Regions from separate parts of the Lelliottia nimipressuralis genome, predicted to be linked through region 1. Evidence: predicted binding sites of a transcription regulator. Region 1 holds the regulator's gene; the other holds the start of a gene.
What was found. The regulator sigma-54, encoded in region 1, starts transcription at its own class of promoters, with help from an activator protein. The targets are predictions, from matches to a motif close to GTTGGCACANNTTTCGCTNT.
Positions count from the first base shown of each region.

Region 2: the regulator sigma-54 is predicted to act here: its motif matches at 1,909-1,928, upstream of ACB496_RS06090 (amino acid ABC transporter substrate-binding protein).

Region 1 is NZ_CP167172.1:4,106,943-4,114,746, forward strand. Features, by position in the region: gene mlaF (phospholipid ABC transporter ATP-binding protein MlaF) at 1-240, opposite strand, end outside; gene ACB496_RS19695 (calcium/sodium antiporter) at 468-1,445, shown strand; gene kdsD (arabinose-5-phosphate isomerase KdsD) at 1,459-2,445, shown strand; gene kdsC (3-deoxy-manno-octulosonate-8-phosphatase KdsC) at 2,460-3,026, shown strand; gene lptC (LPS export ABC transporter periplasmic protein LptC) at 3,023-3,598, shown strand; gene lptA (lipopolysaccharide ABC transporter substrate-binding protein LptA) at 3,567-4,121, shown strand; gene lptB (LPS export ABC transporter ATP-binding protein) at 4,128-4,853, shown strand; gene rpoN (RNA polymerase factor sigma-54) at 4,901-6,334, shown strand; gene hpf (ribosome hibernation promoting factor) at 6,357-6,644, shown strand; gene ptsN (PTS IIA-like nitrogen regulatory protein PtsN) at 6,727-7,218, shown strand; gene rapZ (RNase adapter RapZ) at 7,264-7,804, shown strand, end outside.
Region 2 is NZ_CP167172.1:1,309,875-1,317,678, reverse strand. Features, by position in the region: gene corC (CNNM family magnesium/cobalt transport protein CorC) at 1-256, shown strand, start outside; gene lnt (apolipoprotein N-acyltransferase) at 262-1,800, shown strand; gene ACB496_RS06090 (amino acid ABC transporter substrate-binding protein) at 2,202-3,107, shown strand; gene ACB496_RS06085 (amino acid ABC transporter permease) at 3,265-4,005, shown strand; gene gltK (glutamate/aspartate ABC transporter permease GltK) at 4,005-4,682, shown strand; gene ACB496_RS06075 (amino acid ABC transporter ATP-binding protein) at 4,679-5,404, shown strand; gene rihA (pyrimidine-specific ribonucleoside hydrolase RihA) at 5,525-6,460, shown strand; gene ACB496_RS06065 (zinc ribbon-containing protein) at 6,540-7,022, opposite strand; gene ACB496_RS06060 (YnfU family zinc-binding protein) at 7,196-7,360, shown strand; gene ACB496_RS06055 (GH36-type glycosyl hydrolase domain-containing protein) at 7,518-7,804, shown strand, end outside.

The DNA of each region.
Region 1 (7,804 bases):
CAGGCGTGAGCGCGACATCTGCGGGACATTTTCACCGTCGAAAAGAATTTCACCGCGGTCCGGTGGGATCTGCCCACCAATCAGACGCAGCAGTGTGGTTTTGCCGATGCCGGATGGCCCCATGATCGCGGTGATCTTACCCCGCGGCACCGTCAGCGTGATGTTTTCGAATATCAATCGGTTAGCGCGCGAGAAGCTGACGTCACGGACGTCGACTAAATTCGCCATCGTTTGGCTCATTTAACGTTCCTTTCTTTCCCATCAAGGTTAAGCATGGCGCTTAATTCAGCCTTAAACCCGACATTTTTGCAGATAATTATCCGCTCAGGTTAGCGAAAGCTGGCATTTGTTTTACTTTTCCGGCGCATAAAGTCAAAATTAGGAATTCGTTACGTCTACAGACTGCATGCGGCGCCAGAGATTCATTCTCAGTGGACCGGCGAGTATACCTGAATAAAGGATTTTTGATGCTTTTAGCAACGGCACTGTTAATAATTGGTTTACTTCTTGTGGTCTACAGTGCTGACCGTTTGGTTTTCGCCGCATCCATCCTGTGCAGACTCTTTGGGATACCGCCGCTGATTATTGGCATGACGGTGGTGAGCGTCGGCACATCGCTTCCGGAAATTATTGTCTCTGTTTCCGCGTCGCTCCATGGCCAGGTTGATCTCGCCATTGGTACCGCGATCGGCTCAAATATCGTTAATATTTTATTGATCCTTGGCCTTGCCGCACTGCTGCATCCATTTCGCGTGGATTCTGATGTTCTGCGCCGCGAATTGCCGCTAATGTTAATTGTCAGCCTGCTGGCAGGCTATGTGCTTTATGATGGGCAACTGACCTTCGACGACGGTATTTTACTGCTGGCGCTGGCGATCATCTGGCTGCTCTATATCGTCAAGATTGCCCGGCTGGCGGAAAAACAGGGGAATGATAGCCTGACGCGTGAGCAGGTGGCTGAACTTCCGCGTGAAGGCACTCTGCCCGTTGCCCTGCTGTGGCTTGGCGTGGCGCTGATTATTATGCCGATGGCCACCCGCATGGTCGTCGACAACGCCACGGTACTGGCCAACTACTTCGCGATTAGCGAACTGACGATTGGCCTGACGGTAATTGCGATCGGTACCAGCCTGCCAGAACTGGCCACGGCGATCGCGGGCGCACGGAAAGGCGAAGGTGATATCGCAATTGGCAATATCATTGGCTCGAATATCTTCAACATCGCTATCGTTATGGGTTTACCCGCACTGATTGCGCCAGGGGCATTTAACCCGCTGGCCTTCTCCCGCGATTACGGTGTGATGCTGTTCGTCAGCGTGATTTTCGCCCTGCTCTGCTGGCGGCGGAAGCAGCAAATAGGCAAAGGGGCGGGCGCCTTACTGACAGGTGGTTTTATCGTATGGATGGCGATGCTGTACTGGCTGTCGCCTCTTCTCTCTGGGTAAACGGAAACGCATTATGTCGCAAATAGAATTGCAGCCGGGTTTTGACTTTCAGAAAGCAGGCAAAAAAGTTCTGGAGATTGAACGTGAAGGTCTGGCGCAGTTAGATCAATACATAAATCAGGACTTTAGTCAGGCATGTGAGCAAATTGCCGCCTGCACCGGTAAAGTCGTGGTGATGGGGATGGGCAAATCCGGTCACATCGGTCGTAAGATGGCCGCGACCTTCGCCAGTACCGGCACGTCGTCCTTCTTCGTCCATCCGGGTGAAGCCGCCCATGGCGATCTCGGAATGGTCACGCCGCAGGACGTGGTGATTGCGCTGTCTAACTCCGGTGAATCGAACGAAATCCTGGCGCTGATCCCGGTGCTCAAGCGCCTGCACGTTCCCCTCATTTGCATGACCAGTCGCCCGGAGAGCAGCATGGCGCGCGCGGCGGATATTCACCTGTGCGTGAAAGTCCCGCAAGAGGCCTGCCCGCTCGGCCTGGCACCGACGTCCAGCACCACTGCGGCGCTGGTGATGGGCGATGCCCTCGCCGTGGCACTGCTCGAAGCACGTGGTTTTACCCCCGAAGATTTTGCCCTCTCTCACCCAGGCGGCGCGCTCGGACGTAAACTTCTGCTGCGCGTGAATGATATTATGCACACCGGCGCGGAAATCCCGCACGTCAGCAAAGATGCCTCGCTGCGTGATGCGCTGCTGGAAATCACCCGTAAAAATCTCGGTATGACGGTCATTTGCGACGACCTGATGAAGATCGAAGGGATCTTCACCGACGGTGATTTACGTCGCGTCTTCGATATGGGCGTTGACGTGCGCACGCTGGGCATTGCAGATGTAATGACCCCCGGCGGAATTCGGGTCCGGCCTGGTACGCTGGCGGTGGAAGTTTTGAACCTGATGCAGTCCCGTCATATTACCTCAGCCATGGTTGCCGATGGCGACCAACTGCTGGGTGTGGTACATATGCATGATCTTCTGCGCGCAGGCGTAGTGTAATGAAGGATAAGACAATGAGTAATGCGGGTGCATCCCTTGCAACCTGTTATGGCCCGGTCAGTACGCAGATGATGGCAAAGGCGGAAAACATCCGTCTGCTTATTCTGGATGTGGATGGTGTGCTGTCCGATGGCTTAATTTTTATGGGCAATAACGGCGAAGAGCTGAAGGCATTCAACGTGCGCGACGGCTACGGAATTCGCTGTGCGATCACATCCGGCATCGAAGTTGCTATCATCACCGGGCGTAAGGCTAAACTGGTAGAAGATCGCTGCGAAACATTAGGCATTACCCATTTGTATCAGGGGCAATCCGACAAAATGGTCGCGTTCCGGGATTTGCTGGCGAAGCTTGCCATCGCCCCTGAAAACGTCGCCTACGTAGGAGACGATCTGATCGACTGGCCGGTCATGGCTGAAGTCGGGTTGAGCATCGCCGTGGCGGATGCCCATCCTTTGCTGATCCCGCGCGCTGACTATGTCACCCGGATCAACGGCGGTCGCGGCGCCGTTCGTGAAGTCTGCGATTTGTTACTGCTGGCGCAGGGCAAGCTTGATGAGGCCAAAGGGCAATCGATATGAGTAAAACCAGACGTTGGGTTATCATTCTGCTTTCACTGGCCGTACTGGTTCTGATTGGCGTGAATCTCGCCGACCAGGACGACACGCCGGATGAAGTGGTCAGCACCAATGATCCAACCTACAAAAGCGACCACAGCGACACCGTGGTTTACAGCCCTGAAGGCGCCCTGAACTATCGCCTGATTGCGCAGCATGTAGAGTATTTTTCCGATGATGGCATCTCGTGGTTCACCCGGCCGGTGATGACCACATTTGATACCAACAAAATTCCAACGTGGTCGATTAAATCTGACAGAGCAAAATTGACGAATGACCGTATGCTTTATTTGTATGGTCATGTTGAAGTCAACGCCCTGACGCCAGATTCTCAACTGCGCAAAATTACTACGGATAATGCCCAGATCAACCTGGTCACCCAGGATGTCACGTCTCAGGATCTGGTGACGTTATACGGCACAACATTTAATTCCAGCGGTCTAAGAATGCGCGGGAACTTACGCAGCAAAAACGCCGAGCTGATTGAAAAGGTTAGAACCTCCTATGAAATTCAAAACAAACAAACTCAGCCTTAACTTTATCATTGCCAGCGCGCTGCTGGCCGCCAGTCTCCCCGCGCTTGCTGTTACGGGCGACACTGAGCAGCCTATCCATATCGAATCTGACACTCAGTCGCTTGATATGCAGGGTAACGTCGTGACCTTTACCGGCAACGTCGTCATGACCCAGGGCACAATCAAAATCAATGCCGACAAAGTGGTTGTCACCCGTCCGGGCGGCGAGCAGGGCAAAGAGATTATTGATGGCTACGGTAATCCGGCCACCTTCTATCAGATGCAGGATAACGGCAAGCCGGTGAAAGGCCGCGCCTCTCATATGCACTACGAGCTGGCTAAAGATCTCGTCATCCTGACCGGCAATGCCTATCTGGAACAGCTGGATAGCAACATCACCGGCGATAAGATCACTTATCTGGTGAAAGAGCAGAAAATGCAGGCTTTCAGCGAAAAAGGTAAGCGCGTCACTACCGTTCTGGTTCCGTCTCAGCTGCAGGACAAGAACAAAGACCAGGCCCCGGCACAGAAAAAGAGTAACTAATTCGTTATGGCAACATTAACTGCAAAGAACCTCGCCAAAGCCTATAAAGGCCGCCGCGTCGTGGAAGATGTCAGTCTGACCGTAAACTCCGGCGAAATCGTGGGCCTGTTAGGCCCAAACGGTGCGGGCAAAACCACCACCTTTTACATGGTGGTCGGCATCGTTTCACGCGATGCGGGCAACATTATCATTGATGATGAAGACATCAGCCTGCTGCCACTGCATGCGCGCGCGCGTCGTGGTATTGGCTATCTGCCGCAGGAAGCGTCGATTTTCCGTCGTCTGAGCGTGTTCGACAACCTGATGGCCGTGCTGCAAATCCGTGACGATTTGACCTCCGAGCAGCGTCAGGATCGTGCCAACGAGCTGATGGAAGAGTTCCACATCGAACATCTGCGCGACAGCCTCGGTCAGGCGCTGTCCGGTGGTGAACGCCGCCGCGTGGAAATCGCCCGTGCGCTTGCCGCGAATCCAAAATTTATCCTGCTGGATGAACCTTTTGCGGGCGTTGACCCTATCTCCGTCATCGACATCAAACGTATTATCGAGCATTTGCGCGACAGCGGCCTCGGTGTGCTCATCACGGACCACAACGTACGTGAAACGCTGGCAGTTTGTGAACGCGCTTATATCGTCAGCCAGGGCCATTTAATCGCCCACGGCACGCCACTCGAAATCCTCGAAGACGAGCATGTGAAGCGTGTGTACCTTGGGGAAGACTTCAGACTCTGATAGGGTAGAGGTTAAGTCACGCCAAAGCGGGGAAAAACGCTCTGAACATGAAGCAAGGTTTGCAATTACGGCTCAGCCAGCAACTGGCGATGACGCCACAGCTACAACAGGCGATTCGTCTGTTGCAGCTGTCCACGTTAGAACTTCAGCAGGAACTCCAGCAGGCGCTGGACAGTAACCCCCTGCTGGAGCAAACCGATCTTCATGACGAGGTTGATACCCAGGAAAAGCAGGACACCGAATCGCTTGATACGGCAGACGCTCTTGAACAAAAAGAGATGCCGGACGAGCTACCGCTAGACGCCAGCTGGGATGAAATCTACACCGCCGGAACCCCTTCCGGGACGCGTGCAGATTACCAGGATGACGAGCTACCGGTCTATCAGGGTGAAACCACCCAGTCCCTGCAGGATTATCTGATGTGGCAGGTGGAGCTGACGCCATTCACCGAAACCGATCGCGCGATTGCTACCTCGATTGTCGATGCCGTGGATGACACCGGCTATTTGACCGTTTCTCTGGAAGATATTCTGGAGAGCATCGGGAACGGCGATATCGATCTCGATGAGATCGAAGCGGTGCTAAAACGCATCCAGCGCTTTGACCCGGTTGGCGTGGCGGCGAAAGATCTGCGTGATTGCCTGTTGATCCAGCTGTCGCAGTTTGCGAAAGAGACGCCGTGGATCGACGAAGCGCGGTTGATCATCAGCGATCACCTCGATCTGCTGGCGAATCACGACTTCCGCTCGCTGATGCGCGTCACCCGTCTGAAAGAAGATGTGCTGAAAGAGGCGGTGAATCTGATTCAGTCCCTCGATCCACGCCCCGGACAGTCGATCCAGACCAGCGAACCCGAGTACGTCATTCCTGACGTTCTGGTACGCAAACACAATGGCCGCTGGGCCGTTGAACTGAATTCCGACAGCATTCCTCGCCTGCAAATCAATCAGCAATACGCCTCCATGTGCACCAGCGTGCGCAACGACTCCGACAATCAATATATTCGTAGCAATCTTCAGGAAGCGCGCTGGCTGATCAAAAGCCTTGAGAGCCGAAATGATACGCTGCTACGGGTGAGTCGTTGCATCGTCGAACAGCAGCAAGCGTTTTTCGATCAGGGCGAAGAGTTTATGAAACCGATGGTGCTGGCGGATATCGCCCAGGCCGTCGAGATGCACGAATCGACCATTTCGCGTGTGACTACGCAGAAATATCTGCACAGCCCGCGCGGTATTTTTGAGCTTAAGTATTTCTTCTCCAGCCATGTGAATACCGAAGGCGGTGGCGAAGCCTCGTCAACGGCCATTCGCGCACTGGTGAAGAAGTTGATCGCCGCGGAAAACCCCGCGAAGCCACTGAGTGACAGTAAGTTAACCACCATGCTGTCCGACCAGGGTATTATGGTGGCACGTCGTACTGTTGCGAAGTATCGAGAGTCTTTATCCATTCCGCCGTCTAACCAGCGTAAACAACTGGTTTGACACAACCGATAAGGAAGACACTATGCAGCTCAACATCACAGGACAGAATGTCGAGATCACTGAAGCCTTGCGTGATTTTGTGAATACAAAATTCGCCAAACTGGAGCAGTATTTCGAGAGGATCAATCAGGTCTACATTGTGTTAAAAGTGGAGAAAGTGACTCATATCTCGGACGCAACCCTGCATGTCAACGGGGGCGAAATCCATGCCAGTGCGGAAGGGCAAGACATGTATGCGGCTATCGACGGCTTGATTGACAAGCTGGCACGACAGCTTAATAAACATAAAGATAAACTGAAACAACACTAATTGTCCGGGCAGTTAACGGGTGCAGGGCGGCCTGTTGTCAAACACAACAGGCCATTTGTACAGTTAGCGCTTAGGTGAAATTATGATGAACAACGATTCCTCGCTTCAATTGAGTAATGTCCTTAACCAGGAATGTACCCGCAGTGGCGTTCACTGTCAGAGCAAAAAACGGGCTCTGGAAATTATCAGTGAACTGGCTGCAAAACAGTTAAGCCTGCCGCCTCAGGTGGTATTTGAGGCCATTCTGACCCGTGAAAAAATGGGCAGTACCGGCATCGGCAATGGCATCGCCATTCCGCATGGCAAACTGGAAGAAGACACATTACGCGCCGTGGGCGTTTTTGTGCAGCTTGAAACGCCTATCGCTTTTGATGCGATTGATAACCAGCCGGTTGATTTGCTTTTCGCTCTGCTGGTGCCTGCTGACCAGACGAAAACCCATTTGCATACGCTTTCTCTGGTCGCAAAACGTCTGGCGGATAAAACAATTTGCCGCCGTCTGCGCGCAGCCCAAAGTGATGAAGAGCTGTACCAAATTATCACCGAAGCGGAAGGCAATCAGGATGATGCGTAACCAGGAGATGGCCTTCACATCTGCAGTCGTGAGGAGAAACGGAACATGGTGCTGATGATCGTCAGCGGTCGTTCAGGCTCGGGGAAATCCGTGGCCCTGCGAGCGCTCGAAGATATGGGATTTTACTGCGTCGACAACCTTCCGGTTGTCCTGCTGCCCGACCTGGCGCGAACGCTTGCTGACCGGCAGATCTCTGCTGCGGTCAGTATCGACGTGCGCAACATGCCGGAATCCCCGGAAATCTTTGAAGAGGCGATGAACAGCCTGCCGGATAACTTCACGCCGCAGCTGCTGTTCCTTGACGCTGACCGTAACACGCTAATCCGTCGCTACAGTGACACCCGTCGTTTACACCCCCTTTCCAGCAAGAATCTGTCGCTTGAAAGTGCCATCGACGAAGAGAGCGATCTGCTGGAACCGCTGCGTTCCCGTGCGGATCTGATCGTCGACACCTCTGAAATGTCCGTGCATGAGCTGGCAGAAATGCTGCGTACCCGCCTGTTGGGTAAACGCGAGCGCGAGCTGACCATGGTGTTCGAATCCTTTGGCTTCAAACACGGCATTCCAATCGATGCGGATTATGTTT
Region 2 (7,804 bases), 1.9 Mb from region 1:
CCGACATACGTGGACCGTGCGCGCGCTGGCCTCCATTGAAGAGTTCAACGACACCTTTGGCACCCACTTCAGCGATGAAGAGGTGGATACCATTGGCGGGCTGGTGATGCAGGCCTTTGGCCATCTCCCGGCGCGCGGCGAGTCCGTTGACATCGATGGTTACCAGTTCAAGGTCGCTATGGCCGACAGCCGACGTATTATTCAGGTTCACGTCAGAATGCCGGACGACTCCCCGGTGCCAAAACTGGAAGATTAATGTAAATGGCATTTGCCCCACTGCTTGAACGCCAGCGCGTCCGTTTGCTGCTGGCGCTGTTGCTCGGAGCCAGCGGAACGCTGGCTTTTTCTCCTTATGACATCTGGCCTGCCGCCCTCCTCTCACTGATGGGGTTACAAGGACTGACGCTGAATCGTCGCCCGATTCAGGCTGCGGCCATCGGCTACTTCTGGGGTCTGGGCCTGTTTGGCTCCGGCATTAACTGGGTTTACGTCAGTATCGCCCAGTTCGGCGGTATGCCTGGCCCGGTTAACGTCTTCCTGGTGGTGCTGCTGGCGGCGTATCTCTCGCTGTATACCGGTCTTTTCGCGGGGATTTTGTCGCGCCTGTGGCCGAAAACCAGCTGGCTGCGCGTGGCGATTGCGGCACCCGTGGTCTGGCAAATCACCGAGTTTTTACGCGGCTGGGTGCTGACCGGCTTCCCGTGGCTGCAGTTTGGCTACAGCCAGATTGATGGCCCGCTAAAAGGCCTGGCGCCGGTGATGGGCGTGGAGGCGATCAACTTCCTGCTGATGGTGGTGAGTGGTCTGCTGGCACTGGCCCTGGTGCAGCGCAACTGGAAACCGCTGGTCGCAGCAGTGGTGCTGTTTGCCCTTCCCTTCCCGCTGCGCTTTATCCAGTGGTTCACTCTGGAGCCCGCGCGCGCAACTCAGGTGTCGATGGTGCAGGGCAACATTCCGCAGTCGCTGAAGTGGGATGAGAACCAGCTGATCAATACGCTGAAAATCTATCTCGATGCGACGCAGAAAGAGATGGGCAAATCTGACCTGATTATCTGGCCGGAGTCTGCGATTCCCGATCTGGAGATCAACCAGCAGCGTTTCCTGAGCATGATGGACGATCTGCTGCGCGCGAAGAACAGCACGCTGATCACCGGGATTGTCGACGCGCGTCTGAACAAACAGAACCGTTACGACACCTACAACACCATTATCACGCTCGGCAAAGACAACCCGTACAGCTACGAATCGGCGAATCGTTACAACAAAAACCACCTGGTGCCGTTTGGTGAGTTTGTACCGCTGGAAACGATTCTGCGCCCGCTGGCACCGTTCTTCGATCTGCCAATGTCGTCCTTCAGCCGTGGGCCTTATGTCCAGCCGCAGCTTCATGCGCATGGCCTGGCGCTGACCCCGGCGATCTGTTACGAAATCATCCTTGGCGAACAGGTGCGCGATAACTTCCGTCCCGATACGGATTATCTGCTGACCATCTCCAACGATGCCTGGTTTGGCAAGTCGATTGGCCCGTGGCAGCACTTCCAGATGGCGCGCATGCGTTCCCTGGAGCTGGCCCGTCCGCTGCTGCGCAGCACCAATAACGGCATTACCGCTGTGATTGGTCCGCAGGGTGAAATCCAGGCGATGATCCCGCAATTCACACGCGCCGTGCTGACAACCACCGTCACGCCAACCTCCGGCCTCACGCCGTATGCTCGCACCGGCAACTGGCCGCTGTGGATCCTGACGGTACTGTTTGGTTTTGGCGCTGTGTTAATGAGTTTGCGTCAGCGTCGTAAGTAATCCCCCCAGTGCCCGGCGGCGTTTCGCTTGCCGGGCCTTCATTCCTCATCCCAGGCCAGGTCTGGCACGACACATCTGATACCCGGCAATTCCCCCTCAACTCCCATTTCTGGCACGCCTATTGCTTTGTTAAATCACAGATTCAGTGGTTTGGCTTAACGTGCAACGTTGGCGCACCACCGCAGTTCATCGGTAGCACCGAAACGGTGCAGGCAGATATTTTTGCCTCTGAATGGTGCGGCGCGCTTCGCAAAAATAAACAATAACGCAGCAAAATCTTTACATTAAGCCAGACTAAATGTTAACAAGCTTGCATAACACTGCACTCGCATCGCGCGAGATATAACAACATCACAATGGGTATCAATGCGTCATTGGCGCAGATAATAAAGGAGTTGGGTATGCAATTACGTAAACTGGCCACAGCAATGCTGGTAATGGGGATGTCCGCAGGCGTCGTTCACGCTGAAGACGCTCCGGCTGCCGGGAGCACTCTCGACAAGATTGCCAAAAATGGCGTGATCGTGGTCGGCCACCGTGAATCTTCCGTCCCGTTCTCATACTACGACAACACGCAAAAAGTCGTAGGCTACTCTCAGGACTACTCCAACGCGATCGTAGAAGCGGTCAAGAAAAAGCTCAACAAACCTGACCTGCAGGTGAAGCTGATTCCAATTACGTCGCAAAACCGTATTCCTCTGCTGCAAAACGGCACCTTCGATTTTGAGTGTGGTTCCACCACCAACAACCTCGAACGTCAGAAACAAGCGGCCTTCTCCGACACTATCTTCGTGGTCGGTACGCGTCTGCTGACCAAAAAAGGCGGCGAGATTAAAGACTTCGCAGACCTGAAAGGCAAAGCGGTTGTAGTGACCTCCGGTACCACCTCTGAAGTGCTGCTGCATAAGCTCAACGACGAGAAGAAACTGGATATGCGCATCATCAGCGCGAAAGACCACGGTGACTCTTTCCGTACGCTGGAGAGCGGCCGCGCGGTGGCATTCATGATGGATGACGCGCTGCTGGCGGGCGAACGTGCAAAAGCGAAGAAACCAGACAACTGGGACATCGTCGGCACGGCGCAGTCGAAAGAGGCATACGGCTGTATGCTGCGTAAAGACGACGCGGGCTTCAAAAAGCTGATCGATGACACCATCGCTCAGGTTCAGACCTCCGGCGAAGCAGAAAAATGGTTCGATAAGTGGTTCAAGAACCCGATTCCACCAAAAAATCTCAACATGAACTTTGAACTGTCTGACGACATGAAAGCCCTGTTCAAAGAACCAAACGACAAAGCACTTAACTAATTAGAACCATTAAGGGGCGGGATCTCCTGCCCTCTCGATTGTCGGGAAGCGCGGACAGACTATACGTTGAGTGGTCGTTCCCCACTCAGCGCGAACATTGAGCTTCTCACCAATCTTCGAGGGTAGCGCTGCTACCCTTTTTTTTCTGGAGTTTATTATGTCAATAGACTGGAACTGGGGCATTTTTCTGCAACAAGCTCCGTTCGGCAACACCACCTATCTTGGCTGGCTGTGGAGCGGCTTTCAGGTTACCGTTGCGTTATCGATAACGGCCTGGATAATCGCTTTCCTGGTCGGTTCCCTGTTCGGTATTTTACGTACCGTTCCGAACCGTTTTCTCTCTTCCCTGGGTACCCTGTACGTCGAACTGTTCCGTAACGTTCCGCTCATCGTGCAGTTCTTTACCTGGTATCTGGTTGTGCCTGAACTGCTGCCGGAAAATCTCGGCATGTGGTTTAAATCTGAGCTGGACCCGAATATTCAGTTCTTTGTCTCCTCGATGCTCTGCCTTGGCCTGTTCACCGCTGCGCGCGTATGCGAGCAGGTGCGTGCCGCGATTCAGTCGCTGCCGCGCGGGCAAAAGAACGCCGCACTGGCGATGGGCCTGACGCTGCCGCAAAGCTACCGCTACGTGCTGCTGCCAAACGCTTATCGCGTAATCGTTCCGCCGATGACCTCCGAGATGATGAACCTGGTGAAAAACTCGGCCATCGCCTCCACCATTGGTCTGGTCGATATGGCGGCGCAGGCGGGCAAGCTGCTGGATTACTCCGCCCACGCGTGGGAATCTTTCACCGCCATTACCGTGGCCTATGTGCTGATTAACGCTTTCATCATGCTGGTGATGAACCTGGTTGAACGTAAAACTCGCCTGCCGGGCAATCTGGGGGGCAAATAATGTACGAGTTTGACTGGAGTTCCATTGTTCCCGCCATGCCCTATCTGCTCGACGGGCTGGTTATTACCTTAAAAATCACTGCCATTGCGATCGTGGTTGGTATTGTGTGGGGCACGATTTTGGCGGTCATGCGCCTGTCGAGCTTCAAGCCTTTCGCCTGGTTCGCCACCGCCTACGTCAACGTCTTCCGCTCCATTCCGCTGGTGATGGTGCTGCTGTGGTTTTATCTGATCGTCCCCGGTCTGCTGCAAAACGTGCTGGGACTGTCGCCGAAAACCGATATCCGCCTGATCTCTGCCATGGTCGCGTTCTCAATGTTTGAGGCGGCGTACTATTCGGAAATTATTCGCGCGGGTATTCAGAGCATCTCTCGCGGACAATCGAGCGCGGCGCTGGCCCTGGGGATGACCCACTGGCAGTCCATGAAGCTCATTATTCTGCCACAGGCGTTTCGCGCCATGGTCCCGCTGCTGCTGACGCAGGGCATCGTTCTCTTCCAGGATACCTCGCTTGTGTATGTGCTGAGCCTCGCGGACTTCTTCCGTACGGCCTCCACTATCGGCGAACGCGACGGTACGCAGGTTGAGATGATCCTGTTCGCAGGTGCGGTTTATTTTGCAATTAGTTTAAGCGCGTCGCTGTTGGTTACCTGGCTGAAGAAAAGGACAGTCTCATGATTTCCCTGAAAAATGTTTCTAAATGGTATGGGCACTTTCAGGTGCTGACCGACTGCTCCACCGAAGTGAAAAAAGGCGAAGTGGTTGTGGTATGCGGGCCGTCTGGCTCCGGTAAATCGACGTTGATTAAAACCGTCAACGGCCTGGAACCGGTGCAGAAAGGCGAGATTGTCGTCGATGGCACGAAGGTGAACGACAAAAATACCAATCTGGCGAAACTGCGTTCCCACGTCGGGATGGTGTTCCAGCACTTTGAGCTGTTCCCGCACCTGTCGATTATCGAGAACCTGACGCTGGCGCAGGTAAAAGTGCTGAAACGCGACAAAAAAGCGGCGCGTGATAAAGGCTTAAAACTGCTGGAACGCGTGGGGCTGTCTGCTCACGCCGATAAGTTCCCGGCCCAGCTCTCCGGTGGTCAGCAACAGCGTGTGGCGATTGCGCGCGCGCTGTGCATGGACCCTATCGCCATGCTGTTTGATGAACCGACCTCCGCGCTTGATCCGGAAATGATCAACGAAGTGCTGGATGTGATGGTGGAGCTGGCGCACGAAGGGATGACCATGATGGTGGTGACCCACGAGATGGGCTTTGCCCGCAAAGTGGCCAACCGCGTGATCTTTATGGACGAAGGAAAAATTGTCGAAGATTCGCCGAAAGAGGACTTCTTCGCAAATCCACAATCCGATCGCGCTAAAGATTTCCTCGCCAAAATCCTGCACTGATCAACCGGGTGCGCACTCTTCGGATTGCGCACCACTTCACGCTTTAGGTCTCTTCTTCTCGTCTGCTTCACCTTGCGGCGTTAACCTTGTCACAAAATAACGCCAAAAATGGAGCACCCTATGCCACTGCCGATCATTCTCGATTGCGATCCTGGTCATGATGACGCTATCGCGCTTGTCCTTGCCCTCGCCTCACCGGAATTAGCCCTCAAAGCCGTCACCTCCTCCGCCGGAAATCAGACCCCGGACAAAACCCTGCGTAATGTGTTACGCATGCTGACCCTGCTCAATCGCATGGATATCCCGGTGGCGGGCGGCGCGGTGAAACCGCTGATGCGCGATCTGATCATCGCCGATAACGTCCACGGCGAGAGCGGGCTGGACGGCCCGGCGCTGCCTGAGCCAGGCTTTGAACCGCAAAACTGCACGGCGGTTGAGCTGATGGCGAACGTGCTGCGAGAAAGCGACGAGCCGGTGACGCTGGTGGCGACAGGCCCGCAAACCAACGTGGCGCTGCTGCTCAACAGCCACCCGGAACTGCACGCCAAAATCGCGCGGATTGTGATCATGGGTGGAGCGATGGGGCTGGGGAACTGGACGCCCGCGGCAGAGTTCAACATTTTCGTCGATCCGGAAGCCGCAGAAATTGTCTTCCAGTCGGGCATCCCGATTGTGATGGCCGGTCTGGATGTCACCCACCGGGCGCAGATCATGGCAGAAGATATCGCGCGTTTTCGCGCAATTGGCAATCCTGTTGCCACCACGGTCGCTGAGCTGCTCGACTTCTTTATGGAATACCACAAAACCGAGAAATGGGGCTTCCAGGGCGCGCCGCTGCACGATCCGTGCACCATCGCCTGGCTGCTGAAACCGGAGATTTTCACGACCGTTGATCGTTGGGTAGGCGTTGAAACCCAGGGGAAATACACTCAGGGCATGACGGTGGTGGATTATTATTTCCTGACGGGCAATACGCCGAATACCACGCTGATGGTGGATATCAACCGGGAAGCGTTTGTAGATTTGCTGGCAGAGAGACTGAAGTTTTACGCCTAATCAGTGCGCCGGGCGGCGCTGCGCTTTTCCGGCCTACGGTTTTGCAGGCCCGGTAAACGTCGCGCCACCGGCGTTGAGATTACGGCTCGAAAGGCCGTCTCTGGAACTGGTCATGGCCGCATTTCGGGCAGCGCGGCAGAACGTCCGGGGTATACACCGCCAGATGGAAATGACAGTTTTCACAGACCAGATTGCCCAGCCCAACCACCTCGCCGCTGTGGTACACGCCGTGATGATTCAGATCCTGAAACACTTCGCGCCACTCCAGCTGGGTTTTATCGGTGATATCTGCCAGTTCCTGCCACAGACTCTCTTTAATCACCCGCATAAATACGCTGTCGGTAACGTCGTTTTGACTCTCTTCGTAGCTTCGCGCGAACTCCTCAAGGTCGCGGCGCACGGCTCGCGTCACCTCTTCCACTTCGGTGCGCGTCAACTCACCCGTCTGTACAACCCGAACACGCGCCTGCTCGACAAGAGCATCAATATCACGTTCGCCGTTACGCAGGCGCTCCGTCAGTGTGGCAACCAGTTCGCGGTAAAATTGAGCAACCTTGTTCATCCTTTCGCCTCCCGGGTAAGTAACTGTCTCTAATAATAGACCTTATTTTGCTGCTGCTTTGTCAGGTCGACCACAGACCGGGTAAATTCCTGCAAAGGCGGGATGCGATACCGTGCACAGTATTTGAACAGTTCGTGCTAGGATGAAGCTCATTCATTGAAAGGTTAATCATCATGTCTCTTCTCGATTACGCAATGAAGCTTATCGGTGGCGCATCAACCACCACTGTGACTTGCCCGCACTGCGGCCTCAAGTCCTCCCACCCGACCTCCAAAATTCGTCTCAAACAGGCCATGCTGTGCCCCGGCTGTAAAGCCCTGTTTGTTGCTCCACGCTGATTGCACGCGCGCCCTTTGGCGCAACATCGGTGTTCTATACTGAAGTAAGAGTCCAGCAGCTGTTAAATCCAAGATGCCCCACACCCATCCTGAGAGAACGTTTCTGATCTGATTTCACAACTGCTCCTGCGCGTTCATGTCGCACCAGAGCAACCCTATGAAAATGAGCCTTAAATCGTGGCGGAGTCGTTCCCGTTCACTTCCGCCTGTCAACGTCTCTGCCCTGAAGGGGCACGAGCCTGTGCCAGAAAATAGTCTGCAGGCCGAGCTGTTTTCGACGGCGCAGATGGCGCGCTACGGTCAAAAACTGGCGCGTTCGCACAAGCTGTCGCCCGACAAACTGCCCTATTACCTGCTCAAACGCCTCGATGATAACGAGGCGGTCATTACGCAAAACTGCTACGACCTCAATGCCGGTAAAAAAGCGACGATTATGCCCGCCGG